One region of the Rossellomorea sp. LJF3 genome, then DNA from elsewhere that is predicted to be linked to it. Evidence: riboswitches for the same ligand, from Rfam matches in the RefSeq annotation. Region 1 holds a riboswitch; each other region holds the start of a gene.

Region 1 (7,936 bases):
AGCCGCCAAATTCATTGTCAGGGTCACTCCCCACACGGTTGCATGCAATCACAAAGCATTGATTTTCAATCGCACGTGCCCTTAAGAGGGTCTCCCAGTGATCCATCCTGGCAGCCGGCCATTCAGCCACCACAAAGACAATCTTCGCTCCCATCATGACATGTTTCCTGAACCATTCAGGGAAACGAATGTCGTAACAAATGAGTCCTGCCATCATGGTATCATCAAGAGAGAAGGCCCCGTCTTCCTCTCCAGGAAGTAGATAATGATGTTCATTCATTAGTTTGAATAAGTGAAGCTTAGAATACCGTTTCACCAACACGCCATTTGCATCCGCCACCAACAGTGTATTTCTAACCCCATCTGTTGATTTATTGGCAACAGAGCCTCCTATGATGTGAATGGAATATTTTTTTGACAGGGAAGTCAGGAAGGAGGAAGAATCTTCGGCTCCTTCATCTGCGATCTCATCTATCCGTGTCAGATCATAGCCTGTCGTCCACAGTTCAGGAAGAACGACGGTAGCGCATCCTTCTTCCTTTGCTTTTTTGACCCACTTTTCCACTCTCACCTTGTTTTCTTCAGGATTCCCAAACACAATATCCATCTGGACGAGACCAACCTTTTGAATCATACATTCACCTCATTATGTACTTTTTGTCATTTATTCCTTTACATTCTTTATGTTCCGTTATATCATTTGTGACTAGAATTTGAAAGTAATTAATTTTCAAAAAAATGAGTGGGTGAATGTATGAAACACTTTGAAAAAGCAAAACGCTTGGAATCATTACCGGAACAATTTTTCGCTTCCCTTGCAGGAACTGTGAATGCTGTTGTGAATGAGGGGCATGATGTCATTAATTTGGGACAGGGAAATCCAGATCAGCCTACCCCTCCACATATTGTGGGAAAATTAACAGAAGCGGCCAAGTCTCCTTCTAACCATAAATATCCTCCATTTCGTGGTTTATCGAGCTTTAAGGAGGCGATTGCAGCTTTCTATTTGCGGGAATACGGTGTGGAGATAGATCCCGAAACCGAAGTAGCGGTTCTCTTCGGAGGAAAAGCAGGATTAGTGGAGATCCCTCAATGTTTATTGAACCCCGGGGATGGAGTATTTGTCCCGGATCCCGGTTATCCGGATTATGTATCGGGGGTCGCATTGGCAGAAGCCAGTATGATCAAGATGCCGTTGAAAGAGGAAAACGGTTTTCTCCCGGACTATCGTGTACATTCCCGTGAAGAATGGGAAAGGGCGAAATTAATGTTCCTCAATTACCCCAATAATCCAACGGGTGCGACCGCAACAAAATCCTTTTTTGAGGACACGGTGGAACTTGCGTCAAAGCATGATATTTGTGTGGTGCATGACTTTGCTTATGGGGCGATCGGTTTCGATGGACAAAAGCCTGTGAGTTTTCTCGAGACAGATGGTGCAAAGGATGTCGGGATTGAGATATATACTTTATCAAAAACCTATAATATGGCAGGCTGGAGAATCGGTTTTGCCGTTGGGAATAAAAGTGTCATAGAAGCGATCAATCTCCTCCAGGATCACCTTTACGTAAGCCTGTTCGGCGCGATTCAAGAAGCAGCCACAACGGCTTTACTGAGTTCCCAGGATTGCGTAACGGAACTGGTTGCCACTTATGAAGAACGAAGACAACTCCTGATCTCGGGTCTACAGGGAATTGGGTGGGATGTAAAAGCTCCACAAGGTTCCTTCTTTGCCTGGCTTAAGGTGCCGGAAGGGTTCACATCTGTTGAGTTCTCAACCTATTTACTTGAAAAAATCAAAGTGGCCGTTGCTCCTGGTGTAGGATTTGGTGAATATGGAGAAGGGTATGTACGGGTCGGTCTTTTAACTACAAATGAACGGATAAAAGAGGCGATTTCCCGTATAGAAAGTTTAGAATTATTTCACAAAAGGGATTGACATATGTCGAAATTGGTGCAATAATCCAACTGAATTAATATAATGAAATTCTTATCAAGAGCAGGCGGAGGGACCAGCCCGATGAAGCCCGGCAACCGACTTATTTAAGCACGGTGCTAATTCTTGCAGCTATACAGCTGACAGATAAGAAAGAGTGCGGAATGTAAACCTCTTCTTATTTGGAAGAGGTTTTTTTGTTTGCCGGCACGATGAAATCAAGACGCGGAAATGGGCTTTTACATAGGGAGGTAATATGAATGAGTGAAGTGATCGCAACATATCGACTAAAGGGTAAGATTGGTTCCTTCGAGAAAAAGGCAGAAGGGATTGCTTTGGGACTCACGGTAGGATCATGGACGGACCTGCCGCTACTGGAACAGGAACAATTAAGAAAATACAAGGGGAGAGTCGTTTCAGTGGAAGAGAGGGAGGACGAAGGATCCTGGGGTGAGGTGAAGATTGGGTATCCCAGTCATAATTATTCCAATGATATTCCGGCTATCCTTACAACGGTATTCGGCAAGCTTTCTCTCGATGGTGAAGTGAAATTACTGGATCTGGAGTTCTCAGAAGACTTGAAAAAATCATTTCCCGGTCCACGTTTTGGGATAGAGGGCATCAGGGAATTAACAGGGGTTCATGGTCGACCGCTGTTAATGAGCATCTTTAAAGGGGTGATCGGCAGGGATCTCACATTTCTTGAAAATCAGTTAAGAGCGCAGGCCCTCGGCGGAGTCAATGTCGTAAAAGATGATGAAATATTATTTGATAATTCCTTGACTCCATTTTTTGAAAGAGTAAGAGTAGGAAAAAAAGTGTTGAACGACGTATTCGAAGAAACCGGTAAGAGAACCTTGTATGCCGTAAATCTGACAGGGAAAACCTCACAGTTGCGGGACAAAGCAAAAAAAGCCAGGGAGCTTGGGGCAGATGCTCTTTTATTCAATGTATTTTCATACGGTCTCGATGTTCTGCAGGAATTGAGGGAGGACCCTGAGATTTCCTTGCCGATCATGGCTCATCCTGCTTTTGCCGGGGCTGCTGCTGCATCTCCAGTATATGGTGTGAGCTACTCTTTATGGTTGGGTAAATTATTGCGAATGGCCGGGGCTGATTTTTCACTATTTCCATCTCCGTACGGAAGTGTGGCACTAGAGAAGAGCAACGTCCTTTCCTTAAGCTATGAATTAACGAAGGATGACGAACATTTGAAGAGAACATTGCCAGTTCCATCAGCAGGCATTCACCCTGCTCTTGTCCCCCTTTTGGTGAAAGATTTCGGGACGGATTGTGTCATTAATGCCGGAGGAGGCATTCACGGTCACCCTAACGGCGCAAGTGGGGGAGGAAGGGCGTTCGGTCAAGCGATCGATGCTGTTTTAAACGGAACGTCACTCCAAGAGGCAGCCAAAACTCATGAAGAACTGCAGAAAGCCCTGTCCCTATGGGGAGGGGAGGTAAAGGTGTAATGAGTCTTCCAGTGATATTCTGTGATTTTGATGGGACGATCACAGAAACAGATAATATCATTTCTTTGATGAAAGCCTTTGCCCCACCGGAATGGGAGCCTGTAAAAGAGGACATTTTAAGCCACTCGATCTCGATCAAAGAAGGGGTAAGCAAGTTGTTCTCACTCATTCCTTCTTCAAAGAAAGACGAGATGATCCAGTATTTGATGGAAACAGCGGTTATTCGTGAAGGCTTCAAGGAATTCGTGGACTATACAAAAGTCAATGAGATTCCCCTGTATATTGTGAGTGGGGGAATAGACTTCTTCGTTCACCCGTTACTGAAAGAATTCGGGCCTTTTAAGGCTGTATATTGTAACGAAGCGATCTTTAACGATTCGAACATAACCATTCATTGGCCATATCCATGTGACGTGCACTGTGAAAACAAAGGATGTGGATGCTGTAAGCCTTCCATTCTGAGGGCATTATCCCTGGAAGATCATGAGGTGATTGTAATAGGGGACTCTGTTACAGACATCGAAATGGCGAAGCTTGGAGATACAGTACTCGCAAGGGACTATCTCGCACGTACCTGTGAAGAAAAGGGAATCCCGTATCATCCTTTTGAAACCTTTCACGATTGCATAAAAGTGATAGAAAAAGGAGTGACAATATGAAGTCATATCAATCCGAATGGGAAGAGCTCGCTGATATCAAAAGGGAATTGGCAGAGAGGGACTGGTTTATGGGAACCAGTGGCAACCTGGCAATACGTGTGGGATCAACTCCTGTATCATTTCTGGTTACGGCAAGTGGAAAGGATAAGCGAAAGCACACGAAAGAGGACTTCCTCCTTGTGAATGCACAGGGTGAGGCCTTGGAGGAAACCCAACTGCGTCCATCAGCCGAAACCCTGCTTCACAGTCACATATTCAGTGGGAGTTCAGCGGGATGCAGCTTACATGTCCATACTGTTGCCAACAATGTGATCAGTGAACTGTATGGGGATGAAGGTGTCATCACATTCAGAAACCAGGAACTGATTAAAGCCTGGGACAAATGGGGTGAACATGATTCCCTGTCGATTCCCATCATCCATAATCATGCGCATATCCCAACCTTGGCGGATTCCTTCCTCCCATTCATTAAAGAAGATAAAGGGGCCGTGCTCATTCGCAATCATGGCATTACCGTCTGGGGACGTACAGGATTTGAAGCTAAGAAACTATTGGAAGCGTGTGAGTTCCTGTTCCAATACCACCTTACACTATTATCTTTAGCAGCTACAAAATCTATTTCCAAGGGAGGAGTAAAATTATGACAACGGTACACATTCAGGGGAAAAATCAGTTCATTGAGCAACAGGAAGAGGTAGTAAATTATTTAAATGACCAAGGGGTCATCTACGAACATTGGAACATGGATAAACTCGACGAATCATTACGGGACCGATACGCTTTAACCGATGATGATAAAGAGGCCATTCTCTCCACCTTTAAAGAGGAGATAGAAGATATTTCAGCTCGCCGGGGGTACCAGGCAAGGGATGTGATTTCCCTTTCCGAAAGCACACCAAATCTTGAAGAGCTATTAAAGAATTTCCAACAGGAGCATCATCATACGGATGATGAGGTACGATTTATAGTAAATAGACATGGTGTTTTCGTCATTCAAGGAAAGGACGGTGATTTCTTTGAGGTACATCTGAATCCGGGTGACTTAATTTCCGTTCCTGAAAACATCCGCCACTATTTCACTTTAAGCGATGATAAGCAGGTGGTCGCCGTCCGCATTTTCGTCACCCAGGAAGGCTGGGTACCAATCTATTAATCATCCATCAGGATAGACAAAGAGTCGCTTCTTTTGTCTATCCTTTTTTTGCACGTTTGGCGAAAAATGTCTAATTCAGCAATAATACTAGTTATTTTGTCTTGTTTTGCGAATCTATTTACTTTTCTGATAATACTTGCGATAATGCTCAAGTAATGATTTTACTTTAAATAGACTAGGAGCTAAAAAAGGAGTTTAGTAGAAATGGGTCGTTTATTAAAACAGAAGTGGCTATTATTGAAAATCAACCACAAGCGCTCGGAAATGGTAGCAATGGGAGTAAACTTAGGGTTATGTGCTGAGGAGACAATTAAATGCAGCCAGCAATTGGATCAGCTGTTGAACGACTATGAAAAGTGCACAAGTAATGGTGGATCAGAGCCACTGCACGAATCATCAAGCGAATTAGGGCAATACATTAAGAGTTTATTGAAACGCACTGCTTCTTGACCACTCACCAGGAATTCCCTCATCATTCAGACATATGAGAGACAGAATCTCCGTTCAATTCCACATTCACATCATACGAACAAAACTAATTTGTCGTTATTTCAAAAGTAAAGGACGGTTCGCCAAAAGCGGGCCGTCCTTTGCTTTTTCCTTCTGCAGAAAGACTCTGACAGTTGACAATGACCAGATATATTTGTATAATATTTTGAAACTGAGATATATTCTTTAAAGGAATGAATGCTATGACCGAGAAACAAGATACAAAACAATCGTTGAAACTTTTCATTGTCCTTTCCAGAGCTTTTAAAGCGTTAAATGAAGAGATAAATAAGAACATTCAAGAAAATGGTCTGAACCCGACGGAATTTGCCGTATTGGAGCTTCTGTATCATAAGGGAGACCAGCCTTTGCAACAAATTGGAGGAAAGATCCTGCTAGCTTCAGGCAGCATCACGTATGTAGTCGATAAGCTTGAAAAAAAGGGATATCTTAAACGCGTTGCCTGTCCAAAGGATCGCCGGGTGACTTACGCCCAGATTACTGAAAATGGCAGAGGGTTGATCGATGATATCTTCCCGAACCATGAGAATCGGATACACGAATTGATGTCTGCCCTGTCTCCCGACGAAAAGGAAGAAACCATTCAAATGCTGAAAAAGCTTGGACTATCCATCAAAGATCTGTCCTACTAGGCCATATCAATCTGCCCTGTCTATTATAGACGGGGCTTTTATTTTTGGGGGATTTTAATGAAATCGATCCTTATATCAACAGGAGATTCCGGCTATGAGGTCGAATAACTATAATCGGGATGAATTTAAGAGGAGGAACAAAGTATGAAGTTTGAAGAATATACATATGATAGACCAAATCTGGAAGAGATTAAGCCGGCATTCGAAAAGGTGCTCCGGAAATTTAAAGCAGCGTCAAATGTTTCAGAACAGATGGAAGCGATCAAGGAAATCAATGAAATTCGACTTACCATCGACACCATGCAGAATATTTGCTATATCAGGCATTCCATCGATACAAATGATAGTTTTTACAAAGAAGAGCAGGAGTATATCGATGATATGATGCCTGAGGTTTCCGGCATGGTGACAGAATATTATCAGGAACTGGTGAACTCCCCATATCGGAAGGAATTGGAAGATAAGTGGGGAAAGCAGTTATTTTCTCTGGCAGAGAGTGAAATCAAAACGTTTTCCCCAGAAATTATCACTTTGCTTCAAAAAGAAAATAAGCTGTCTTCCCAATATACGAAGCTGATGGCTTCTGCCAAGATCCCATTTGAAGGCGAAGAGAGAACATTGGCCCAAATGGGTCCCTTTACACAATCCGTAAATCGCGGGACAAGGAAAGATGCAGCCTTTGCCAGCGTTTCTTTCTTTGAAGAAAATCAGGAAGAACTAGATCGATTATTCGAAGAGTTAGTAAAAGTACGTCATACCATAGCGACGACTTTAGGTTATAAGAACTTTGTTGAGTTAGGGTATTATCGTATGACGAGAACGGATTATACACCTGATATGGTAAAAGCATTCCGTGATCAGGTGAAGGAGCATATCGTCCCTCTTTCCACAGAGCTGAAAGAAAGACAGGGGAAACGGATTGGAATCGACTCCATGAAGTTTTATGATGAAGGATTTAAATTCACATCCGGCAACGCATCCCCTAAAGGAGATCCTCAGTGGATCATCGACAATGGAAAGAAAATGTATGAAGAGTTGTCATCTGAGACAAAGGAATTCTTTGATTTCATGATCGAACGAAACCTCATGGATTTAGAAGCGAAGAAGGGGAAAGCGGGAGGAGGATATTGCACATATATTGCAGGGCATGAAGCGCCTTATATCTTCTCGAATTTCAATGGTACGTCTGGCGATATCGATGTATTGACACATGAAGCGGGCCATGCCTTCCAAGTGTATTCAAGCCGTGGATTCGATATCCCGGAATACATTTGGCCAACGTACGAAGCCTGTGAGATCCATTCCATGAGCATGGAATTCTTCACATGGCCATGGATGAACTATTTCTTTAAGGAGGATACGGATAAGTATCAATTCTCTCACTTGAGTGAGGCACTGCAATTTCTCCCGTACGGTGTAGCAGTCGATGAATTCCAGCACTTTGTGTATGAGAATCCTGAAGCCACACCTGCTGAACGGAACGCAGCATGGAGAAAGCTCGAGAAAGAATATCTGCCGCACAAAGACTATGATGGGGTTTCGTATCTAGAAAATGGAGGGTTCTGGCAGCGCCA
Region 2 (7,936 bases), on a different contig from region 1:
TCATTCCTTGCCTTTTTGCTTTTTGGAACAATTCATCCGTCACGGCTTTCAGGCGGATGGTTCGTTCGTCCCCTTCTTCCAGCAATCTTGAAATTTTCCCTTTGATGCCTAAGTGATGACCAAGAAGCATTTGCTGATTGATATAGGGGTGGATTTGATCCAATGAAAATTCCTTTATGGTATGGGGCATCAAGTCTTGTGGAACATGAACCTTAACATCCTTTGACACGGCAGAGCGTGCTTTCACTGCAACAGATGATGTATCTCGGCCGGACGATTCTTCATGTATTATGAGTCTGCTTTGTTTCTCCTGGTATTCCTCTTCCAGTTTTAGTCTTGTTTCCTCATGTTGAATTCCATTCATGATACTCAACCCATCCATTGCATCCTTTGCATAGAGCACCAGCCCGTCGTACTCCATGCCGATTTTGTTTGTAGTGAACTTTCGGGTGAGGGCGGCACCCCCGACTACTAGAGGAACTGAAATATCGGCCTGCTTTAAATCTTGAGCCGTGATGACCATTTGTTGAGCAGACTTCACCAGGAGACCCGACAAACCTACGATGTCGGGCTTTTCTTCCCTTATGACTTGAATCAGTTCCTGTGGAGTAACTTTAATGCCTAAATCAATCACTTCATATCCATTATTACTGAGGATGATATCAACAAGATTTTTACCGATGTCATGAACATCCCCCTTAACCGTAGCCAAAATGACTTTGCCTTTGGAAGAGGAGCTTTCCATTTGTTCCATATATGGTTCCAGATGAGCGACGGACGCTTTCATGACCTCGGCACTCTGTAATACTTCGGCAACGATCAGCTGGTTATCATTAAATAATCTTCCAACTTCGCTCATTCCGGCCATAAGAGGACCATTGATGATATCCAGGGGAGCGTCATATTTTTCCAAAGCAATGTTTAAATCCGCTATCAACCCCTCTTTCGTGCCTTCCACTACATAATGAGCCAAACGTTCTTCTAAGGTCATTGTATTTACAGGAGCCTTTACTTCTTTCTTTTTTCCCCTATAAAATGCTGTGAATTCAGCAAGGGATTCATCCGTCGTTTCAAATAAAAGTTTCTCAGCCATTCGGACTTCTTCCTGGGGAATAGAGGCAAAGCGCTCTAACTTTTCCGTATTGACGATGGCATAGTCGAGTCCAGCCTTTGTACAGTGATAAAGATACACTGCATTGAGGACTTCCCTTCCGACAGGGGGCAGCCCGAATGAAACATTGCTGACGCCAAGTATATGAGGGCAATCAGGCAAGGCTTCTTTAATCTTCTTGATCCCTTCCACCGTACTATTGGCTGATCCTATATATTGCTGATCCCCCGTACCGACAGGGAATACGAGGGGGTCAAAGATGATGTCTTCAGAAGCTATCCCATATTTCTCCGTTAACAGTCTATGGGAACGAAGGGCAATGTCCACCTTTCGCTCAACAGATACACCCATTCCCTTCTCATCGATCGTCCCGACCACCACTGCCGCTCCGTAGGCTTTCATCAGTTTAGCGACCTTTGCAAATCTTTCTTCTCCATCTTCGAGATTAATTGAGTTAATGATCACTTTCCCTTGACAAAATTTCAAAGCGGCCTCAAGCACCTTCTCATCCGTCGAATCGATGACAAGTGGGACTTTTACTTTCTTTACAACTTCCTGAATAAAAACATTCATGTCCTCTACTTCTTCCCGGTCAGGGTCGGCAAGGCAGATATCGATCACCTGGGCACCGTTTTTCACCTGTGCCCTTGCAATCTCTGACGCTTCTTCTATCTTATTCTCAGCAATCAATCGTTTGAATTTACGTGAACCGATGACATTCGTCCGTTCTCCGACCAGAATCGGTCTTCTGTCTTCATCCTCGTAGATGAAAGCTTCAATACCCGACACCGCATGGGGATGAGACACATTCGGTGTACGGGGCTGGAATCCCTTCACCACCTCTGAAAGTGCACGAATATGCTCCGGTGTCGTCCCGCAGCACCCTCCTACAAGATTCAGCCAACCTTTCTCCGCGAAACCTTTCATCTTTATACTGAGGGAATCAGCTGTCTCATTATAATTCCCTTCTTCATCCGGGAGACCGGCATTCGGATAACAGCTTACATAGGTAGTGGCTAAATCCGATAATGACCGGACGTGGTCACGCATAAATTCAGGCCCCGTTGCACAGTTCAGGCCAACGACCAAAGGGTTTAAATGTTCAAGGGATAAATAAAATGATTCGATTGATTGTCCGGCGAGAGTAGTGCCCATTGGCTCAATGGTTCCGGATAACAAAATCGGGATTTCTTTCCCTCTGGATTCAAAAGCCGTTCGAATGCCCAGATTCGCGGCTTTTACATTTAAAGCATCCTGACTCGTTTCAAGTAATAGCACATCAACTCCTCCATCGAGAAGGCCTTCTGCTTGAACACGGTAGTTGTCTGCCAGTTCATCAAAGCTCACTCCCCCTGTTACGGATAACGTTTTCGTAGTGGGCCCAAGCGATCCCGCAACGAATCTTGGCCAGTCGGAAGTCGAGGCATCTTCTACTGCTTTCCTGGCGATTTCAGCTGCTACTTTGTTGATTTCATATGCTTTATACCCTAAATCATATTCGTCGAGAACGATGGGGGTTGCACCGAAGGTATTTGTTTCAATGACATCAGCCCCCGCTTTCAAATATTCCAGATGGATCTGATAGATTATCTCCGGCGCTGTCAATACAAGATTTTCATTACATCCTTCAAGTTCTTCCCCTCCGAAATCCTCCGGGGATAAATTTGCTTGTTGAAGCATCGTCCCCATTGCTCCATCAAGCACGAGTATTTTTTTTCTAAGCTGTTCTTCAAACAATGTGATGGCCATAGGGAACCTCTCTTTCAGTGTTGGTTTTCTCTTGTATATGATGAATCAGTTCAATGCTCATATCATATCTTACAAAAGGTGTGATCAGATAAATGCCATTAAACAGCTGGATTGCCGTATCCAACAAGTCTTTGGCTATCTCCATTCCGACTGCTCCAGCTATGACGGGATCATTTCCTGCTTCCTTCATTCTTCGTCTCGTTTCCTCCGGCACGTTGATTCCGGGTACTTCATGGTGAAGAAATTCTGCGTTTCTTGAGCTGATCAACGGCATAATTCCGATGAAGATCGGAACATCCAGATGCTTCGTCGCCTCATACACTTGGATCAGTTGTTCTTTCCCAAAGATCGGTTGAGAAATAAAATAGTCGGCTCCTGCTTTCTTTTTCTTTTCCAGCCTCTTTACAGAGGCGTCTAAATGACGGAAGTTCGGATTAAAGGCTGCCCCAACTGAAAATTGAGTCCGTTCCCGTAGTGATTTACCGGAAAACGATATCCCCTCATTATTCTGTTTAATAAGTTCAATAAGCTCCAGGGAAGAAAGGTCATATACAGATGCAGCACCGGGAAAATCCCCGATCTTGGCAGGATCACCCGTTATCGCTAATAGATTGTGTATCCCTAATGTGTGTAAGCCCATTAAATGGGATTGCAGTCCGATCAGGTTTCGATCCCTGCAAGTGATGTGAACGAGAGGTGTAAGATCGTATTTCGACTTCACCAGGCTCCCGATCGCGTCATTACTAATTCTCGGCGATGCGAGCGGATTGTCGGCAAGGGTGAGTGCGTCAATGCCGGCTTCCTTAAGTGCTGCCGCTCCTTGGAAGAACAGTTTCGTGTCGAGATGCTTGGGTGGATCTAGTTCAACGATGACCGTTTTCTTTTCTCTTACTTGCTCATGCAGCAAGCTTCCCCTGATGGATGGAGAAGATAACTGAACTACTTTTTTCTTTTTCACTTCTTTTTCCTTCACAGGCTCCCGGCTTTTCAATCTTGAAGCTACAGAACGAATGTGATCTGGTGTGGTTCCACAACATCCCCCAATGATTCTCGCACCCTGTAGACGCAATTCATTGCTGATATCACCAAAGTAATCAGGCTCAGCAGAGTAATAGAATCGACCTTCTTCATAGTTTGGGAGACTCGCGTTTGGATAGACAGATAGAAATGCCCTTTTCGGCAGGGGAACTTCCTCTAATGAATTCACCATATGAAATGGTCCCATCCGGCAATTGATGCCGACAACATCCGCCCCCAATAATTCCAATTGTTGAAGGGCATCTTTGATTTCCATTCCATTTTGAAGGACTCCTGTTTCATGAAGGGAAACCTGAGCAATGATAGGGATATCCGCTTCACGTTTGGCAATGTTCAGCACTGTGGTCAATTCCTCGAAATCATAATAGGTTTCCAGCAATATACCATCTACACCCTCCAATAATAAACAGTAAAGCTGTTCCCGAAAGCTTCTTTTGATCTCTTCGACTGACACATTTTGTCTAATGCCCCTGATTCCCCCGATCGTGCCGAGAATATAAGTGTTTTTACCGGCTGCTTTTCTTGCGAGACGCACAGCGGCTGTATTGATTTCCTTGACCGAATCCTCGAGACCGTATCTTGAAAGCTTTTGATAATTTGCCCCGTACGTATTGGTCTGTATAATATCTGCTCCGGCATCGATATACTCTTTATGGACTTTCAACACTTCATTTGGGTGAGAAAGATTCAGTTCTTCAAAGCATCTGTCCACTCCATATGAATACAACAATGTTCCAATTGCTCCATCTGCAATCAAGATTCTCTCTTTCAATGCTTCCAGCAACGGCTTCATGATCCTTCCTCCCCCTTTACAAATTGATCACGTTGTCTCGATTAATTTTTTGTATACTATCTAAACCGTTCTGAAGATCCTTAATTAATTCATCCGCGTTTTCAAGACCAACGGATAAGCGTAATAACCCATCTGTAATCCCTCTTCTCTCTCTTTCAGCTTTAGGCATAGAAGCATGTGACATTCTTGATGGATAGGATAAAATCGATTCGACAGCTCCTAAACTGACGGCGAATACGGGAATATTTACATGATTGATGAGTTGCTTCACTTCCTCTTCCCCTTTTAACCTGAAGGAAAGAACCGCTCCGGGACCCTCTGCCTGCCGGACTTGAATTTCACGACCGGGATGATAGCTTAAGCCAGGGTAATACACTTCTTTTACTTCCTTTCTGCCTTCTAGGAAGCTTGCAATCTTATAAGCCGACTCTGATGATTCCTTCAATCGGACGTGCAATGTTTTCAGCCCCCTTAATAGCAGCCAGCAATCCTGTACCCCGAGTACCGCACCAAACGAATTCTGCAGGAAAGCAAGCTTCTCCGCAACCTCTTCATTTCCCGTTACCGCAAGCCCCGCTAATACGTCACTGTGTCCGGCGAGAAACTTCGTCGCACTGTGCAGGACAACATCCACCCCGAGACTGATTGGCCTTTGCAGCAGTGGCGTCATGAATGTATTATCCAGAAATGTTAAACAGTCATTTGCCTTGGCAAGCTTCACGACCCCTTCAATATCCGTGATATTCAATAGGGGGTTCGAAGGGGTTTCCATATAAATCACCTTCGTATTGTGCTTAATTGCACAAGCCACCTCATGAAGGTCTTTCATATTCACAAAAGAGTATTCTATATCAAATTTAGTAAGGACTTCCGTAATCATCCTGTAGGTCCCCCCATATACCTCCTCAGAGACGAGTACGTGATCACCACTCGATAATAAAAGGAAGCTTGTTGAGATGGCCGCCATACCGGATGAAAAGGCAAAGCCCCTTAACCCGCCTTCTAATTCCGCTATCGTTTCTTCGACTGTTTCCCTTGTTGGATTCCCGGAACGGCTGTAGTCATATGTTCCATATTGATCAAAATCCTGTTGGTGGAAGGTTGTAGCATGATGAATCGGCGTAGAAACAGCTCCTGTCTCTTTATCAAATCCGCGGGAATGAATGAGTGACGTCTGAAGTGAAAAAGGTTTTTTACTCATACGTTAACACCTCTTTTTCCAATTGATGAAAAACATTCTCCAAGTCTTCGATCAGGTCATCGATAAATTCTATTCCTACAGAAAACCTGAGCAATCTGTTGCAGATGCCAAGTCTATTTCGTTCTTCTTCAGGAATGTCGGCATGGGTCTGGGTGGCGGGATAAGTGATAAAGCTTTCAACCCCTCCTAAACTTTCAGCAAACGTTATAATCTTCAGGTGTTGAAGGAAGGGACCGACCCATTCTTCCTTAGCAATGCGAAAGGAAAGCATGCCTCCTTTCCCCGGATACAAGACGTCCGCTACACAGTCATGCCCTGCTAGATACTGGGCTAATTTTCTTGCGTTCCTTTCATGCTGGGCCATTCTGAGACTAAGGGTCTTCATCCCTCTTATTAAGAGCCAACAATCAAATGGTGCAAGGACTGCACCGATTGAATTTTGAATGGTATAGATCCTTTCAGCCAAGTCCTCTGTGTTTACAATGACAACTCCAGCCAGAACGTCATTATGGCCCCCTAAGTATTTGGTAGCGCTGTGAATAACCAGGTCCGCTCCCTCTTTGAGCGGTTTTTGCAGAACTGGTGTATAGAAGGTATTATCGACGATTAAGAGCAATCCATTTGCCTTTGAAATGCCGGCAACCTCAGAAATACTTGCTTCGTTCATTAATGGATTGGTTGGTGTCTCAAGAAAAATAGCCTTTGTCCTCTGCGATATGTGATGTGCTATAGAATTAGTATCACTTGTATCAACAAAATGAAATTTGATATTATATTGAGCTTCATACTGAAGGAATAAGCGGTAGCTTCCTCCGTAAAGATCCTTGGATACAATCAATTCGTCCCCACATGAGAATAAACCAAGGATTGCCTGAATCGCAGCCATTCCCGAACTGAATGCAAATCCTCTATGCCCCTCTTCCAATTGAGCCAGTGTTTCTTCAAGGGTCGCCCTCGTTGGATTTCCTGTTCTCGTATAATCATAACCGGTTGGTTCACCGACCCCTTTATGTTCATATGCTGTCGAAAGATGAATGGGCAGGCTGACGGCACCAGTAGCTGGATCCTTCCGATTGCCTGCCTGGACAAGCAATGTATCAATATGTTTTTTCAACATTCTTCTCTCCTTTTCGTACCTAGAAAATGAAAAGGGGAAAAAACAAAAAACCTTCTTATGAAAATAAGAAGGTTTAATACGTTCGTTCTCCCTCTTATCGTCCAAGTTGACATCAACTTGCTGGAATTAGCACCATACCTGTAACTGTGGCTGGTTGCTGAGGTGTCTTCGGGCCAGTCCCTCTACCTCTCTTGATAAGAAACAATATGAAATTGTAAAGTGCTTTCCCATAACTTATACCAAACAGAGAAGACTGTCAATGAAAAGTAAGAATTTTAAATTAATTTTTTCATTTAATGAAATTCCCATCGTTGCGGACGCTTGAATAAACAGTGGTAATTAAATCCAATTAATATTGGTGAAGTGCTGTTTAAACAAGATTTTTATAACATGACTTCCTCCTCGGCTTATCGAGTTTCCTAAATCGGGTCGCCCTAATGTTTAACACACTCCAAAAGAGTTTAAACACATAGAAGAATCTTACAAAATTTACAGGAGTGATGATAGTGAAGGGTGTTACGTTCCAAGGAAAAGAAAAGATGGTCGTGAAAGAAGTAGCGAATCCAGAAATTCAGGTGAATACAGATATTATAGTAAGGATTACTGCAAGCGGAATTTGCGGTTCAGATTTACATTTATACAAAGGGGGAATAGAACCGGAACAAGATTATGTTGTGGGACATGAACCGATGGGTATCGTCGAAGAGGTCGGATCGGAAGTGAAAACCCTTAAAAAAGGGGATCGCGTTGTCATCCCTTTTAATATTGGCTGTGGGAAATGTTTTTTCTGTGAGAACCAAATGGAAAGCCAATGTGATGAATCCAATCCCCACGGAGAAGTTGGCGGTCTTTTCGGATTCACCGAAATGAATGGTGGATATCCAGGTGGTCAAGCTGAGTATCTGCGGGTACCATATGCAGACTTCA
Region 3 (7,936 bases), on a different contig from region 1:
GATCTGATCTTGAACCCATATGAAATGACGAACCCCGGTATAGCGGGTAGAGTGCTTTTTGATCGGGAATAAGGAATACGAAAAACGTTCCGTTATGAATGACGGGGCGTTTTTTTGTAGTAACTTGCCCAAGAAGAAAACACCTCCATGATCGACATTATGCAAAGAAAAAACTTCCTCCCAGAAAGAAAGGGAAGAAGCTTTTTACGTATTTTCGTTGGCTGCCGGGTAGAATTTAGCTTTGATTTTCTCATACTCCCCAAGGTTGCGGGTAAGCCGTGCCAGCTTATGGACTTCTTGCAGGAGAAAGCTTTTATCCAGTTTATAGATGATCTCTCTTTCAATATGATCAATGGTATTACAGGCGAATTCCCACAGATCCTTATGCTTCGACGGTTGAATGGATTCAGCGAGAAGGGCCAGTGCCCCCACGATTTCCGTTATGATTAAATGATTGTCTTTAGCGTAGTGTCGAATATAACCGAATCCCCGGTAAAGGTAGTAGTCGAACGGCTCTGATTGAAGAATGACGCGAATCCTGTTGTGATGATCGATCAGATAGGGACTGAAGGATAATTGATCCTCCACCGTCAGCATCAGATCGGCCATTTGGTGGATGGTGTTAGAAGCGGTTTTGGGATCGTCATTCCCCAGTGATTTAATCGCCACTTCTGCAAGTTTGTGGATCCCCATCTGCAGATCCTGGATTTCGGTCTCTTTGTGACCCATCTCAATGAATGAAAGGTATGAATCAGTGGAGATATGGTCCGTTTCGGGCCCCCATATGCTCATCAGTTCATTCCCGGCGAGTACGAAATCCCCGACTTTGTAATGAAGCTGAAGGACAACATTTTCTTCGTGTGCACGTCGGATCATCCCCTGAAAATCGACCAATTGTATATATCCAGAGCCTCTGGAAGTCACGTGAATGATATTCCTTTTCTCTTCCTCCATGATATCCCCACTATCAGCGGTACGGTGAGCTTCCAAGTCCTTCTTCAGCGTCTGGTTGATCATCACTTCCGAAACCTGCTTCATATTGTACGTAATATTATGGACCTGCATCCACGTCGATGCATGGTTAATGAAAAAGATGAACGTAAGGGCTGACAGGAACGCCAGTGCGATCGTCATGACCGGGGCAGCGACAAACATTTCCTTCTTTGAACTTCCGATAAAAAGGAAAAGGAGGAGCACATAAACGAAACTTCCGTTGAAAATGCCGAGGGCGTGCTGCGTCTGTTTGTCCGAAATGAAATCCAATAGCATCCTGGGTGAAAACTGCCCGCTGAACATCGTCAGCACGACGAGCAGGGAATTGAGAGTAAAAGCACTGAGTGTCAAGATGCCCCCTATGAGCGTGCTGACCAGTATGCGGGTGACCGAAGCATCCATACTTAACATATCAAACGTATACTGTGACACTTCCAGATAGAGATCTAAATAGAGGGTAATGGCGACCATGAGCAAGGACAGGCATATGTATATAAAGGGCATATACCAAATGGTGAGCCGGATTTCATGCATGCGCTGCCGTTTTGACATGAGCAAATATTTTTGAATGGATAAGGGGAGGATCTTTTTCAACATGATCGAAACGTGTCCTTTCTAGTAAATGGATATGGGTTAGTTTTCCCTCTCTACCTCGGTTAAAACTTCCTTTAACCAAAAAGATTAATAGAAATAGGAGTATTCCAAACTAAACCCATCGGAAATGTCCCATCAGGTTTTAGTAGAAAGAATTTTTAAAAAATAACAAAAATTCTATTGACGAGGGAGTGAATCCCCTATATAATCCAATTCATACTCAAATATCAAGTGAAAACATAACGTTATATCTCTTATCAAGAGCGGCGGAGGGATAGGCCCGATGAAGCCCGGCAACCTGCAGGATCAGTCTGTAAAGGTGCCAATTCCTACAGATTCCAAGTGGATCTGGAAGATAAGGGGAGGAGCATGATCCATTAGCCCTCTTCTTACAAGAAGAGGGCTTTTCTGTATACCCTCTTTCTTTCCACCACGCCTTCAGAAAGGAATCGTATGTGCAGGTAAAACGGGAAAAAAGGAGGCTGAATGATGTCAGCGATAAATGTTGCGCTTCTGGGCTTTGGAACAGTTGGTCAAGGGGTCTATGAAGCCATTGATACTCATCAGGAAAGATTGAAAGAAGTACTCGGTAAAGAGGTGAAAATAAGGGCAATCCTCATCAAGGATCCCTCTAAGCAAAGGGAAATCGATCCGTCCATAAGGATTACGACCGATTATAAAGACATTCTCGACATACCTGACCTTCATGCGATCTTTGAAGCCATAGTAGGAGAAGAACCGACTTATACGTATGTAACACAAGCAATCGAGAAAGGGATTCACGTCATAACGGCCAATAAAGCCATGTTCGCAAAATACGGCCCCGAGCTTCTGAAGAAAGCTTCCAATAATGGGGTGTCCCTTGGTTTCGAAGCGACCACGGCTGGAGGGATCCCGGTCATCGGCACCATCCGTCAGCTCCTGAAGGTAAATGGAATCAGAAGCATTCAAGGAATATTGAATGGGACATCCAACTTCATTCTATCCCAAATGAGGAAAAAGGGGCTTTCCTTTGACACTGCTCTAAAGCAGGCTCAAGAGAAGGGATATGCCGAAGCGGATCCGACCAGCGACATAGAGGGATATGATGCCTTTTATAAGCTTCTGATTTTAAGTCAGACCGCCTTTGGCAGGCAGCCGGACTGGAAGGATATCAGGCGGAAAGGGATCACACACTTGACGGCTGAATGGCTGCAGGCAGCCGAGTCCTTCCGTTTGCGCTTTAAGCATGTGGGATCACTGGAACGGGACGGATTCAATCGCATCAAAGGGGGAGTGGAACCGATCCTTGTCCACGACAGCCATCCCTTTTACGGGGTGGAGGATGTGGAAAATGCGATTTCACTGAAAGGGAGTCTGGTAGGGAGGATCACACTGCTGGGTCCTGGAGCGGGGAAATTTCCGACGGGAAGTGCCATGGTGGAGGATTTTCTCTCCCTGATAGAGGGGAAATACACCGTTTCTCCTGAAAAGACGGTGACGAGCGAAGATACCCAAGGAGAAAGCATCAGGCAATGGGTCCTGCGCTTCAAGGAAAAGGAGGAGTATCAAAGCTGGATTACACCGTTCACCTTAAAGGACCGCATTCAGCTTGGAAATGACCTTTACGTCTTTGTCGAAGGAAGAAAAGAAGAATTGGATTCCCTTCTTCAATCACATGAACACATTCAGGCTGTATCGATTCTAAACGAAATTCCTCTTGAAAATGAAGTGAAGGAAGGAATAGCTGTTTCATGACGCATTTAGGGAAAGCAGAAAATAGATCTGATAGAAAGTAGGGGGATCACTTGGGTATCATTGTTCAGAAATTTGGTGGAACCTCTGTAGGTTCTACGGATCGCATGAAGCGGGTGGCCGGTCAAATCTTGAAGGAAAAAGAAAAGGGGAATGATGTCGTGGTTGTCGTATCCGCGATGGCCAATACGACGGACACCCTTGTGAAACTGGCGGGGGAACTTTCTGATTATCCCGGTAAAAGAGAAATGGATATGCTCCTCGCTACAGGGGAGCAGGTCACGATTTCCCTTCTGACCATGGCCCTTCACTACAGAGGGATGGAGGCCGTGTCCCTGACAGGTCGGCAGGCGGGGATCCGGACCGATGCAGTGTTCGGCAATGCAAAGATCTCTTCCATTGATACAGGGAGGATAAAAGAGGAGTTATCCGCTGGGCGAATCGTTGTGGTGGCCGGGTTTCAAGGGGTCACCGAAGAGGGGGAGCTCACCACTTTAGGCAGGGGTGGATCAGATACGTCGGCTGCTGCACTGGCTTCAGCCCTGAATGCGGATCGATGCGACATTTATACGGATGTGGATGGGGTGTATACCTCCGATCCGAGAGTGGTCCCCCGGGCTGCCAAGATCGATGGCCTGTCCTATACTGACATGCTCCGGTTTGCCATGATGGGAGCCAATGTCCTCCATCCGAGAGCGATTAAACACGCCAAGGAACATGGAGTACCTATGATCGTCCGTTCCAGTCTAAAAGAGGGGCGGGGAACCGTCATCAGCGGGAAAGTCCAAAGAAATGATAGCATCGTGGGAGTAGCCCTCCAGGAAGAGATCTCCGTCCTTACGATCCATGGCTGTGATGGAGGGGAATCCTTGATCCTTTATGATCTTGATTCCCACCATATCGAAACAGAAAGAATCAGACACCGACAAGGGCTGGTCCTTATCATCAAAGATCAGGATGTTCCCCAGGTGAAAAAAATCGTCAGGAAATATAACCAGGCTTACTCCCATTTTGACATTAGGGAAGATGTATCGAAGGTGTGTGTGATTGGAACTATCCAGTCTTCAGGGGAAGTAAAAGAAAAGGTCACGAATGTCTTCCATGATTACCATATAGGGAAGGTGTCCGTATGGGAATCATCAGTGGGACTGAGCGCCATTGTCGATCGCACCGATGTCGAAAAGGCTGCAAGAATCCTTCATATGCACTTCGGGTTGGATTATATCGAATCCAAAAGGGCGATTTTATAATGGGAAGAAGTGTATAGTTCGCTCTATACACTTTTTTCTTTATGGGGTGATGGATACCGGGGTCCCGATCGGTACGATGTTTGACAGCTCTTCCACGTCTTTATTGTACATCCGGATGCATCCTTTGGACACGGCATTTCCTATGGAAGCGGGGTTATTCGTCCCGTGGATCCCATAGCTTTCTTTGGATAAACTCATCCACATCGTGCCAAAGGGTCCCCCTGGGTCCGGTGCTTTATTGATGATGATGAATTCGCCAATGGGCGTTTCGAAAAGGATCCTTCCGACTGCAATGGGGAACTCTTTCACTTGAGAACCATCTTTAAATAATCGGAGAATCCGATTGTTGACAGACACTTGAATTCTGTACGGATTCCCGGTAGTATCGGGAATTCCGGGGATGGTGATCGTCTGTCCCGGGTATAGCTGATCCGGATCGATGCCGGGATTGGCTTTCAGGATGTCAGGCAGTGGGGTCCTGAAATCCCTTGATATCTGATTAAGAGTTTCTCCAGTCTTGACGGTGTGGATCATTGGTATCAGACCTCCTATTTTCACCTTATCATTCTATTCTATGGTGCCAGGGGAAAAGTGGTTCAATGAGGTCACATCAAGAAAGCCTGCATCCATGAAGATGCAGGCTGTGAATTAAGATCATTGAGGCAGGTTTTGCTGCGGGACAGTCGTATAGCTCTGCAGCATGAGGGTCATATCCTGCCCATTCAATTGAGGAACCTGATAATACCCGTGCTTATTTTGGTAAAGGAAAATTTCATAACTCATTTCAATGAAATTCGGTACACTGTCTGCAACAACTCGGCGCAGCACGGGGTTCGTCATCTCAAGAGCCGTCATGGCAAGGAGTGTGGCCAGTGATTTCGTCTGACCCAGCATATATGCGGACAAGCCCTTATCCGAAAGCTCCTGGACGGATTGATTCGGTTTTTTGGGTGCACCGGGTTTGATACCATAAGTGGTCGTATGGCTTTGGGTCATTTGGTATTGTTGCGTCGGGATGATGGGGTCCTGTCCGGTCGAGAAACTTCCTACAATGGTATTATACATAGTCGTCACGAAGTCGGTCTGGCGCTTGACGATATCCTTCAATTCCGGATCCTGAATGTGTTGATCATACATTTGATATTGATCCAGCATGCTGATGATCCCTGCGATGACTTCATGTGCATCAAATAGCTCATGCCCCCCATGGTTCTGACTTTGGGTGTTCATCATATTCGGTGGCATTTGAGCGCCGGGCTGCGGCCTCCCATTGGATTGACCTTGGTTATTCATACATATTCCTCCTCTATTGGCTTCGATGATTAGAATAACCCCTCAAAATAAAATTATGTATGCCTCATTGTGATTGGCCTAATACTTCCCCGCCTGTCCGAATACAATAGGGAGAAGTCAATTTGAAGGTGGTACGGTTATGAGTATATTTATTAGCTATATCGTTTTAGGGTTATCCCTTTCTGCCCCTATGGGACCGATCAATGCCGCTCAATTGGACAAGGGGATCCGCTTCGGTTTCATACATGCCTGGCTTGTTGGAGTCGGGGGGATGGTGGCGGACGGGATCTTTATGCTCCTGATTTATTTTGGACTGGCTCAATTCATTGATATACCGTTCATTAAATTAGGTTTATGGATCTTTGGCTTTTTTATTTTGACGTATACGGGGATTGAAAGCATACAAAAGTCGGGAACCCTCACATCCTCTTCACCTCAATCGCAGAATGAGTCGAAAGGGAAATCGTTCCGTACGGGTTTCTTTATGGCGATTTCAAATCCGTTAAGCATTTTGTTCTGGCTTGGAATTTATGGATCGATTCTTGCACAGACGTCCAGGTCATATGAATCCTCGCAGCTTTTCTTGTATAGTCTGGGGATATTCCTGGGCATCACCCTGTGGGATGTGACAATGGCTTTTGTCGCGACGGGGGCAAGGAAGCTGGTGAGTCCCCTCATCCTGAGGATCATTTCCATCGTATCGGGTATCGTCCTGATGGGATTTGGGATTTATTTCGGCGTAGAGGCCTGTCGTATATTGTTTGGTTAGACAGACACCCAATGGGCGCCCTCCTAATAGGATAGATGAGTAATCGTTAGGAGGGATCGGCTACATGTTATATACAAAAAGTTGGATCGATCAACACCTGGAGGAACTTACTCCCTGGCAGCAATCTGCCTATCTCCACTTCTCGGACCTGATGTGTGATGAAGAGCACCCGTATCCGTGCGTACCGGGTAAACAAGGCTTTCAAACAGATACTTTGCGCTTCGGTTTTGCAGAAGATCCGAGAAAGGATGAAGCGACGGATAAGCTGGTCTCTTTATTAAAGCAATACGGAGGTATTTCAAGGGATACAGGGAAGTATGCATCTCTTGTCGTGTTCTTTCAATCAGAGGATATCGAGGGTTCCGTTGAATCGTATCAACAGATTTTCTGGGACTTGTTAAATCGGGTACACAGACTCGATGATACCCCTTGGCCAGATGATATCGGAAAGGATCCCCATGATCATACTTGGGAGTTTTGCTTTGACGGGGAACCTTATTTTTCCTTCTGCGCGACTCCTGCTCACATCGTCCGAAAGAGTCGTCACTTTCCTTATTTTCTTCTCGCCTTTCAGCCCCGGTGGGTATTTGACGAAATCAATTCATCTACGACATTCGGTCAGAAATTAAAGAAGGTCATACGAAAGCGGCTCGTTGAATATGATGAGGTCGATCCTCATCCCAGCCTGAAATGGTACGGACAGGAAGACAATTATGAGTGGAAGCAATATTATCTCAGCGACGATGATTCTTCCATGAGCAAATGTCCCTTTTCCCATATGCATAAGAAGATCAAGAGTTAAGGCATCAGGCTTTAACTCTTTTTTCTTTTATGAAGGCAGCCACTGCAATCAAGAAGATGAATCCAAGACTGACAAAAAAACCGACTCGGCTCACTCCGTCAAGAAGAGTGCCGCTGATGGCAAACAGAATGAGAAGCAGGGCAATGAGAGATCTAGTCAGATCCCAGGCTGTCCGGCTCATAAGTTTATGAAAGGAAGCAAGAATGAAAAGCCACGTATAAAGAAGCATCAGCCCTGCAGCGGTTGTGATATATTCAAAGAGTTTATCCGGAAGCAGCATGGCGACGACAATGGATAGAGCAACGACGAGAGTAGTCAAGCCGAATGCGGGGAGCGGGACCTCCGTTTTTCCTTTTTTGGCGAAAATACGGGGGGCATCGCCTTCTTCGGCCAGAGCCACAAGCATCGTGGTGACGGCGTATAAAGAAGCGACCATGGTAGAAAACCCGGCAATGATCAACACGGCATTGAATAGGTGGGGGACCCACGGAATGCTGTACT
Region 4 (7,936 bases), on a different contig from region 1:
ATATGAGGATATAAACCCTTGCATCTTTGAATTTCATCAGGGATATCCTTCTTGGCATGGACCGCTGTCAGAAGGAGGAGTGGTACGACAGTCAGGTGAGTGGCCCCTCTGTCCAAGCATGAACGGAATCCTTCATCTATGGAAGGGCTGGCAAGTTCAAGGAAGCTTATTTCCTGAATATCCGCCTCGACATGTTCCTGACATCGCTTGATGAAGGCAACAGCTTCTTCACGGGCTTTCACCAAACGACTGCCATGGCACACATACAATACCGCACGTTTCATCTATAAAGCCTCGCTCATAATCATTTTCTTTTCAAACCATTGAATTTTCTCACGATACCGTACCACTTCGCCTACGATGATCATACTTGGATTTTCTATTTTTTCCTCTTTCACGATATCAATGATGGTATCAAGGGTCCCTGTAACGGTCTTTTGCACTTCTGTCGTCCCCCAGTGAACAAGTGCCACAGGAGTATGCTTGGATTTGCCGTATTGTATAAGCTTTTCTCTGATATAAGGGAGATTACTGACTCCCATATAGATGGCCAGGGTATCGATTCCTTTCGATAAGCTTTCCCATTTTTCATCTTCAAGTTGATTGTTTTGTTTATGCCCTGTCACAAATGCAACGCTTGAGCTTGCATCCCTGTGAGTGACGGGTATCCCTGCATAGGCAGCGGCTGCGATTCCAGACGTGATACCCGGGATGATTTCAAAAGGAATCCCTTTTTTCGCGCATGCTTCCGCTTCTTCACCGCCTCTTCCGAATACAAAGGGATCTCCCCCCTTTAACCTGACCACCACTTTTCCGCTTGCCGCGTAGCGTACTAGAAAATGATTGATCGTATCTTGTTTCATCGTATGATAGTTTGGCAGTTTTCCGCAGTAGATCAAATCTGCCCCTTTCTTCGCGTATGTGAGAAGTTCCTTGTTCACCAGGCGATCATAAAGAATGACGTCTGCTTTTTGTATGGATTTCAGCGCTTTTACCGTGATCAGTTCCGGATCTCCGGGTCCCGCTCCGACTAAATATACCTTGCCCATTGTTTCCCTCCTCAGGATGTAATGATGGTTTCCTGTTCGTGCAGGACAAATCCTGCACCATTTCCCCGGATTCTCTTTTTTTCATAAAGGGAGATATCCCTGACATCCGGCTTTTTCAAGAAATACTTCTCAAGCTCGATCTCAACCAGGTCAAAAGCTTTCTCATCCGTATCAGCTGCTACGACGACAATCGTGACTAAATCACGGGCAGTGACTTCAAATCGATATAAATTCATCTTTCATTGCCTCCTTATGCTTCCTGCAGCAGTTGATCCAACGATTCCTGAAGGGGAGCGGTACCGACTCGGTTGATATAGTCAAAGAACGTTTCCCCTTGTTCCTTTGTTTGTTTGAAATGAATCAAGAGTTGCTTGACGACTTCGGACAGATTGGCGGCTTCCACTTTCCCTTTCAGCTTTTCATTCAATTTGCCGCCGTCCTGAAGGGTACCACCTACATAGATTTCAAAGGCTTCAATCATTTTCTTATCTTTCGTCCTCATTTTGATCCCCTGGAGACCGATGTCTGCAATTTGTCGCTGACCGCATGAATTGGGGCAACCCACCATATGGATCCTCACTGGGACATCCAACGTCAATTCCTGATCCAAGTCATTGGCGATCTGTCTCATCCGCTCCTTTGTCTCTACCAAAGCAAGATTGCAATATTCGATTCCTGTGCACGATACAGAGTATCCGATGAAAGATAAAGGGCTCGTTGAAATCCGGTCAAAGATCTTTTCGTTAAGCAATGCATCCACATGCTCATCGGGGATATTCGGAATGATGAGATTCTGAGAGTTACAGTTTCTGAGTTCTCCATTTCCATATTTCTTGGATATTCTCGCGAGTTCATATACTTCATCGGAATTCAGTCTGCCTACGGGAACATTCAGTCCAATATAATTGAGTCCTTCCTGTTTTTGGGGGTGAACTCCGTAGAAATACCCTGCGTTCCATCCTTTCACTGCGTCGGTCCCTGCCGGAAGAAGCTCTACATACTCCAGCAGTTTTTCTTTGAACTTCTCCGGCCCCCAGTCAGCCATTAAGAATTTCAAACGGGCCAAATGCCGTTTCTCCCGATATCCGTAGTCCCGAAAAATGGTCGTAAGGGCAATCGTTACGTCTTTCACCTGATGTGGGAGAACGAATACGTCCAATTCTTCTGCCAGAAGAGGTCTCGAAGACAAACCACCTCCGACCTTCAGGTGAAACCCGTTCTCCTCTTTACCGTCTATCTCCTTTTTCGCCGGAAGGAAAGAAACACAGTTGATTTCGGCATTCGCTGCATTGTTGAGATTGGCGGAAATCGAGACTTTGTACTTTCTCGGTAAATTTGAAAAGTCTTCATTATGTTGGAAAAAGTCATAGACTTCCTTCACAACGGCTCTTGTGTCAAAGAGTTCATCCGGATCGATGCCAGCCAGAGGATTCCCGACGATGTTACGCGTGATATCCCCACATGCCCCTGCAGAAGACAACCCGACTTCTTCCAGGCGTTTGAAGATATCGGGGATTTGTTCAATCTTCAGCCAGTGGAACTGGATGGCCTGGCGGGTCGTGATATCATACACATCCCTTCCGTATTCTTTACAAATCGACGCTAGCTCCCTTGCTTGATCGTAAGTCAGTATTCCGGACGGGACATTCACCCTCATCATGAAATAACCGTCTTCCTTCGGTCTTTGGAGATAAAGTCCAGCCCATTTGAATTTATCCCATTCTTCTTTCGGGATGGAGGAAAATCCGTTTTCGGCATAATACGGAATATCTTCGAATACCTTCAATCCGTCTTTTTCGAGCTTCCATTGTTCTGTTTTGTTCAGCTTTTCATTTGACTCCCACGATTTCTTATATGCCATGTTTTTCTCTCCTTATATCAATTGTTTTTGCTTTAATTCGATCAAAAGACTCTCTACACATTGTTCAATGGAGTTCTTTTCTGTATCCAGGACGATTTCAGGATTTTCAGGTTCCTCATACGGAGCACTGATCCCCGTGAAATGGGTGATTTCTTGCTTACGGGCTTTTTTATACAGCCCTTTTGGGTCCCGCTTTTCACATTCCTCCAGGGAACAATGTACGTATATTTCCAGGAATTCTTCAGGGCCGACCAGGCTTCTCACAAGATCCCGGTCTTTTCTGAAAGGTGAAATAAACGCGGTGAGCACAATTTGACCGCTATCAATGAAGAGTTTCGACACTTCACCTATCCGTCTGATGTTTTCTTTACGGTCGTCCTCGTTAAAGCCCAAATCTTGATTCAACCCATGCCGGACGTTATCTCCATCCAGAACGTACACCTGCTTTCCCTGATTAAAAAGGGAGGCAGCAAGTGCATTCGCCACTGTCGATTTACCTGAAGCGGATAATCCTGTGAACCAGAGAATGAAACTTTGATGACCATTCTTTTTCCTTCTATGCTGCTTGGTGACTGTTGATTCATGCCATACAATGTTTTCTTGTTTTTCACTCAAGCTATCTTCCTCCCCAGCCGATTATTTGGATTCTTGTTTTAGACCCTTGATCAATACATCAATGACCTCTGGACGACTGAATGTTGAAGGAGGGACTTCCCCGTTCCTCAGCATTCCCCTTACTTTTGTTCCGGATAGAATGACATGATGCTCTTTTCCATGTGGACAGGTTTTCGTCGTCGCCATCCCTTCACATTTCTCACAATAGAAGCTATGTTCGAAGCGAAGGGACGTAATCCCGATCTCTTCTTCCGTAAACTGATCAAAAATCTTTTGGGCATCATAGGTTCCATAATAGTCACCAACCCCTGCATGATCCCTCCCGACAATAAAGTGAGTACATCCATAATTCTTTCGTACTAATGCATGAAAAATGGCTTCCCTTGGCCCTGCATATCTCATAGCAGCAGGAAATACTCCGAGAAAAACACGGTCTTTCGGGTAATAGTTCCTTAATAGTACGTCATAGCTCTCCATCCTGATTTCCGCTGAAATATCATCTGCTTTCGTTTGACCGACCAGCGGATTCAAAAATAGGGCATCCACGGTTTCAAGCGCGGTTTTCTGAATGTATTCATGTGCCCTGTGCACGGGGTTCCTGGTCTGAAAACCGACAATCGTTTTCCACCCCTTATCTTTAAACCTTTTTCGCGTTTCACCTGGATCGAATGAATACTCCTTGAAAGGCTTCGATAGCCTTTTCACTAATGTAATTTTGCCTCCGACATATACTTCACCACGCTGGAATAGTTTCCTTACTCCGGGATGATCCCGGTCGGTCGTTCCATAGACAAGCAGGGCTTCTTTATCTTTGTCAGGTTCGTAGATATCCTCTACGTCGATAATCCCGTATGTTTCTCCTTTATAGACAAGCCTGTTCCTTTTTCCTATCTGTGCAAAACCAGCCTGCTCCTTTTCGATGGGCAGAGTGATGGGAATGCTCCATACACATCCGCTCTCAAGCCGTAATGATTCCACCACGGTCTGATAATCCCGCTTGGTCAAGAATCCTTCTATTGGACTGTAAGCACCGATTGCAATCAGTTCCAAATCACTCAATGCGATGTCGTCCAGTGGCAGTTCGTGTTCGATGTCCTTATAGGATTCTTCAGGTAAATAGGATTGGACCAGTGCTCCTCCGTGCGGCTGTAAACTCATGTAAAATATCCTCCTTAACATATTTGTATAATCGGAATTAAGATCAAATGCCTCCTCCATCTTCGTGGACAGACCGTCTTTCCTCATTAATGACCCTCATCAACGACAACGCACCTACCGTGGCAATGATGACGCTTATCGGTACGACAATCGAGTACAAATCACTATCGATTAACAGTTTGACCAAGAAGTATGAAATACTGAGTGAAATCAAGGGAGAGACCACCCAGATTTTGATGATTTTTTTGACGATTTTCTTTTGAAGCATGTGCTTGCCGTTTTTAGCTACGCCCAAACCAATGATGGAAGAGGATGTAACCTGTGTCAGAGGGATCGGCAATCCATACAGAGAGCTCAAGATGACGAGGAAGGCTCCTGTCGAGGAAATGACAATTCCTTCAGCTTTAGAATATTGCGTAATTTTCTTGCCGTTTGTTTCGACTACTTTCTTTCCCAGTAAAACAGCTCCAAGTGCAACAAATGCTCCACCAATCAAGATTCCACGTGAAGGTGATATCAGGCCTGCCCCCACCAATGGACCAACGGCATTGGCAACATTATTCATCCCTGCTGAGAAAGCTTCAAAGAATCCGGCGATGATCAACAGATAAGCAAGCCACTGTTTATCAAAATGATACCCCCGCTTTCCAAGCTGGACTAAACCTAATCCCGCAAACCAGGTTACGAAAAAAGCGATGACAGGGACGATGACCCAGAAGGACATGATCGTAATAAGTGATTTTACATACAAAACCTGATAGGCTACCCCGACTCCTACAACGGCTCCCACCGTTACTTCACTCGTAGACAGCGGAATGCCGATCACATTCGCCAGAAATAGTGAAATCGTTGCAGATAACAAAATAATGAGAACAATCTTAATCGACAATAGATTCTGCGGGATGATTCCTGAACTGATTGTCTTTACAACCTCTCCACCACCCAGAACCGCTCCACTAAGGACACCTGCTGCGCATATCCATAGCGCTGTCCGGATGTTCTTTACAGCCCCTGCACCATATGCCACTCCCATTGACGCTGCCGCTCCGCTGGCACCAATGTTCATGGCGAAGAACAAGCTGATCAGAAGGGCTGCAACCTCAAGCAAAGACTGTCACCCTTTCTAATGGAGGCCGCATTCTGTCTTCCCTTTTCCTTTCCATCTTCCGGAGCGAAGATCATTGACATCAATAGCCGGCGTGGTGCAATGAAAGCAGCCTATGCTCGGATATCCTTGATCGTGGAGGGGGTTGTAAGAGAGATTATGTTTATGGACATAACGCCAGATCTCCTTCCACGTCCAGTGAATCAACGGACAAATTTTGACGGATTGAAATTTGTCATCTCTATTAATGAATTCAACATGTTGTCTTGTTGGGGATTGTTCCCTCCTTAGGCCTGAAATCCATGCGTGCCCCTTGGATAATGTTTCTTTTAACGGGTCAAGCTTCCGTATTTGACAGCATTGGTTTGGTTTGGTTTCCCATAACTTATCCCCATATGCCTCTGCTTGTTCCTTGAGGGTCAACTGAGGCTTTTTCATATGGATGGTCAACGCGGGATACGTCTTCTTCACTTTCTCAATGATTTCATACGTTTCCTTGAAATGAACCCCTGTATCAAGGAATACAATGGTCGCCTGCGGTTTCACCTTGGATATGAGATCGATAAGCACAATGCCTTCTATTCCGAAACTGCACGCATAGACAACCTCGTCACCGTAATGATCATATGTCCATTTCAGGACGTCCAACGCTCCTTTATAGACCGGATCCACTTCAAATTCCACGGATGGCTGTTTCCAAGTCTGATACGTTAACATAGTACACCCCATTCCATAATGCTTATCCATAGAAAAAGAGGCGGTAACAAAATATAAGGAGTCCCTATATTTTTGCTACGCGCCTCTAGTTTGTCTAGTCAGCTTATTTAATTCGGACTTTCTCATTTTTCTCTAATTGAATGACTTTTCCATCCTGTACGATAATCGTGATCGAACCATAGCTCATGGTTTCAAGCATGGACTGGATCTTCTCTGCTACCAAGTCAAACTGTACTTGCTGGTTCTTCTCTTTTTTCACATGATACCCCCAGTTTTCATCTTATCCAGGTCAGAAAAAAACAACTTCCCATTTTGGAAAGTTGTTCAGGTAAGGTTACCTTATCTTCCAAAATGACTTCACATTTTGCTGGAATTAGCACCTTACAATACGTAGGTTGCTGGGCTTCGCAGGGCCAGATCCCTCCACCACTCTGGATAAGAGTTATTCATTTTAATATTCTAAATAATATCACAATTACGGAAGAAGTCAACCCGACTTTTTCGATCGGATTTATGTCTTTTGTCTTATTTTATTAAACGATCATTCCTTACATGTTATTCGATTGGGGGTGGATCTACGACAATTTTTCATAAAGCATTGCGTTACTATTCAAGGACCCTAAAAACGACGTTACCCTCAATTACTTTCTTCCCGGCTTGATTTGTGGCTAAAACCTTAAAATGAAGGAGGTTACCCTGATTGTCCATTAATTCTGCCCTTAATGTAACCACATCATGTAACATGACCATCCCTTTAAATCGTACCGAGTAATTCTGGATAAAGCCTTCATCATAGTGTGGGCTGAAAAGTTTGGACACATTGCCCATCGTCCACATTCCATGAGCGATGATTCCTGGAAGACCCAGCTTCAAGGCTTCATCATCGATGGTGTGTATCGGATTGTAGTCTCCGGAAGCTCCTGCGTATTTGATCAGGTCCATCCTTGTGACCGGAGCCAGTTCAACCGGGGGAAGTGTATCTCCTAATCCGAATGATTGTAGTGTTGTCATTTACTCAACCTCTTTCTGACTTCTTCTGTAATAATGACAATCGCCTGGGAAGTGAAGATTCTTTCCCCACGAGAATCTTCCCCGACATCGTCGATGACAAGGAATCCCAGTTTCCCCCCGGTACCTTCCCGTTCATAATAGTCTTTTATTTCCGTATAACATTGTATCGTTTCCCCTACCTTCAAAGGTCTTTCATAATGAAAGGATTGTTCACCGTGAATCAACCCAACATTCGGTAAATGAAAGCCTTCGATCGAACCATAGTTGAACACTCTCGGAAAGGTGGGTGGGGCAATGTTCCCCCCATAAAAGGAGGACTTCCCGGTATCTTCATCCACATAAAGGGGATGGGGATCGCCAATGGCTTCTGCAAATTTCCGAACCGCCCCTCTTTCCACTGCATTTCGGGTGGGAGTAGAT

Evidence for each region. A riboswitch is a leader RNA that binds a small molecule or an ion and turns the genes downstream of it on or off. The one in region 1 is predicted to bind S-adenosylmethionine.
Region 2: linked by a shared signal. The riboswitch ahead of V8G47_RS19460 (methionine biosynthesis PLP-dependent protein) and the one ahead of V8G47_RS10080 (2,3-diketo-5-methylthiopentyl-1-phosphate enolase) in region 1 are both predicted to bind S-adenosylmethionine.
Region 3: linked by a shared signal. The riboswitch ahead of V8G47_RS07705 (homoserine dehydrogenase) and the one ahead of V8G47_RS10080 (2,3-diketo-5-methylthiopentyl-1-phosphate enolase) in region 1 are both predicted to bind S-adenosylmethionine.
Region 4: linked by a shared signal. The riboswitch ahead of V8G47_RS01385 (YezD family protein) and the one ahead of V8G47_RS10080 (2,3-diketo-5-methylthiopentyl-1-phosphate enolase) in region 1 are both predicted to bind S-adenosylmethionine.

What each region holds. Positions count from the first base shown of each region.
Region 1 is NZ_JBANLY010000008.1:91,013-98,948, reverse strand. It holds gene V8G47_RS10090 (carbon-nitrogen family hydrolase) at 1-634, opposite strand, end outside; gene V8G47_RS10085 (pyridoxal phosphate-dependent aminotransferase) at 755-1,939, shown strand; SAM riboswitch class I at 1,988-2,090, shown strand; gene V8G47_RS10080 (2,3-diketo-5-methylthiopentyl-1-phosphate enolase) at 2,197-3,408, shown strand; gene V8G47_RS10075 (2-hydroxy-3-keto-5-methylthiopentenyl-1-phosphate phosphatase) at 3,408-4,067, shown strand; gene V8G47_RS10070 (methylthioribulose 1-phosphate dehydratase) at 4,064-4,711, shown strand; gene V8G47_RS10065 (cupin domain-containing protein) at 4,708-5,220, shown strand; gene V8G47_RS10060 (aspartyl-phosphate phosphatase Spo0E family protein) at 5,425-5,670, shown strand; gene V8G47_RS10055 (MarR family winged helix-turn-helix transcriptional regulator) at 5,904-6,362, shown strand; gene V8G47_RS10050 (M3 family oligoendopeptidase) at 6,507-7,936, shown strand, end outside.
Region 2 is NZ_JBANLY010000032.1:714-8,649, forward strand. It holds gene metH (methionine synthase) at 1-2,860, opposite strand, end outside; gene V8G47_RS19450 (bifunctional homocysteine S-methyltransferase/methylenetetrahydrofolate reductase) at 2,841-4,691, opposite strand; gene metC (cystathionine beta-lyase) at 4,708-5,892, opposite strand; gene V8G47_RS19460 (methionine biosynthesis PLP-dependent protein) at 5,885-7,009, opposite strand; SAM riboswitch class I at 7,101-7,210, opposite strand; gene V8G47_RS19465 (zinc-dependent alcohol dehydrogenase) at 7,516-7,936, shown strand, end outside.
Region 3 is NZ_JBANLY010000005.1:168,757-176,692, reverse strand. It holds gene aspA (aspartate ammonia-lyase) at 1-72, shown strand, start outside; gene V8G47_RS07710 (DUF2254 domain-containing protein) at 205-1,545, opposite strand; SAM riboswitch class I at 1,839-1,949, shown strand; gene V8G47_RS07705 (homoserine dehydrogenase) at 2,077-3,324, shown strand; gene V8G47_RS07700 (aspartate kinase) at 3,375-4,571, shown strand; gene V8G47_RS07695 (L,D-transpeptidase family protein) at 4,611-5,105, opposite strand; gene V8G47_RS07690 (spore coat protein) at 5,226-5,864, opposite strand; gene V8G47_RS07685 (LysE family transporter) at 6,004-6,633, shown strand; gene V8G47_RS07680 (YqcI/YcgG family protein) at 6,698-7,435, shown strand; gene V8G47_RS07675 (amino acid permease) at 7,440-7,936, opposite strand, start outside.
Region 4 is NZ_JBANLY010000001.1:261,874-269,809, forward strand. It holds gene V8G47_RS01345 (sirohydrochlorin chelatase) at 1-284, opposite strand, end outside; gene cobA (uroporphyrinogen-III C-methyltransferase) at 285-1,049, opposite strand; gene V8G47_RS01355 (DUF3906 family protein) at 1,061-1,285, opposite strand; gene V8G47_RS01360 (nitrite/sulfite reductase) at 1,300-2,910, opposite strand; gene cysC (adenylyl-sulfate kinase) at 2,923-3,525, opposite strand; gene sat (sulfate adenylyltransferase) at 3,547-4,683, opposite strand; gene V8G47_RS01375 (inorganic phosphate transporter) at 4,727-5,749, opposite strand; gene V8G47_RS01380 (phosphoadenylyl-sulfate reductase) at 5,807-6,505, opposite strand; gene V8G47_RS01385 (YezD family protein) at 6,609-6,764, opposite strand; SAM riboswitch class I at 6,842-6,947, opposite strand; gene V8G47_RS01390 (MaoC/PaaZ C-terminal domain-containing protein) at 7,112-7,516, opposite strand; gene V8G47_RS01395 (MaoC family dehydratase N-terminal domain-containing protein) at 7,513-7,936, opposite strand, start outside.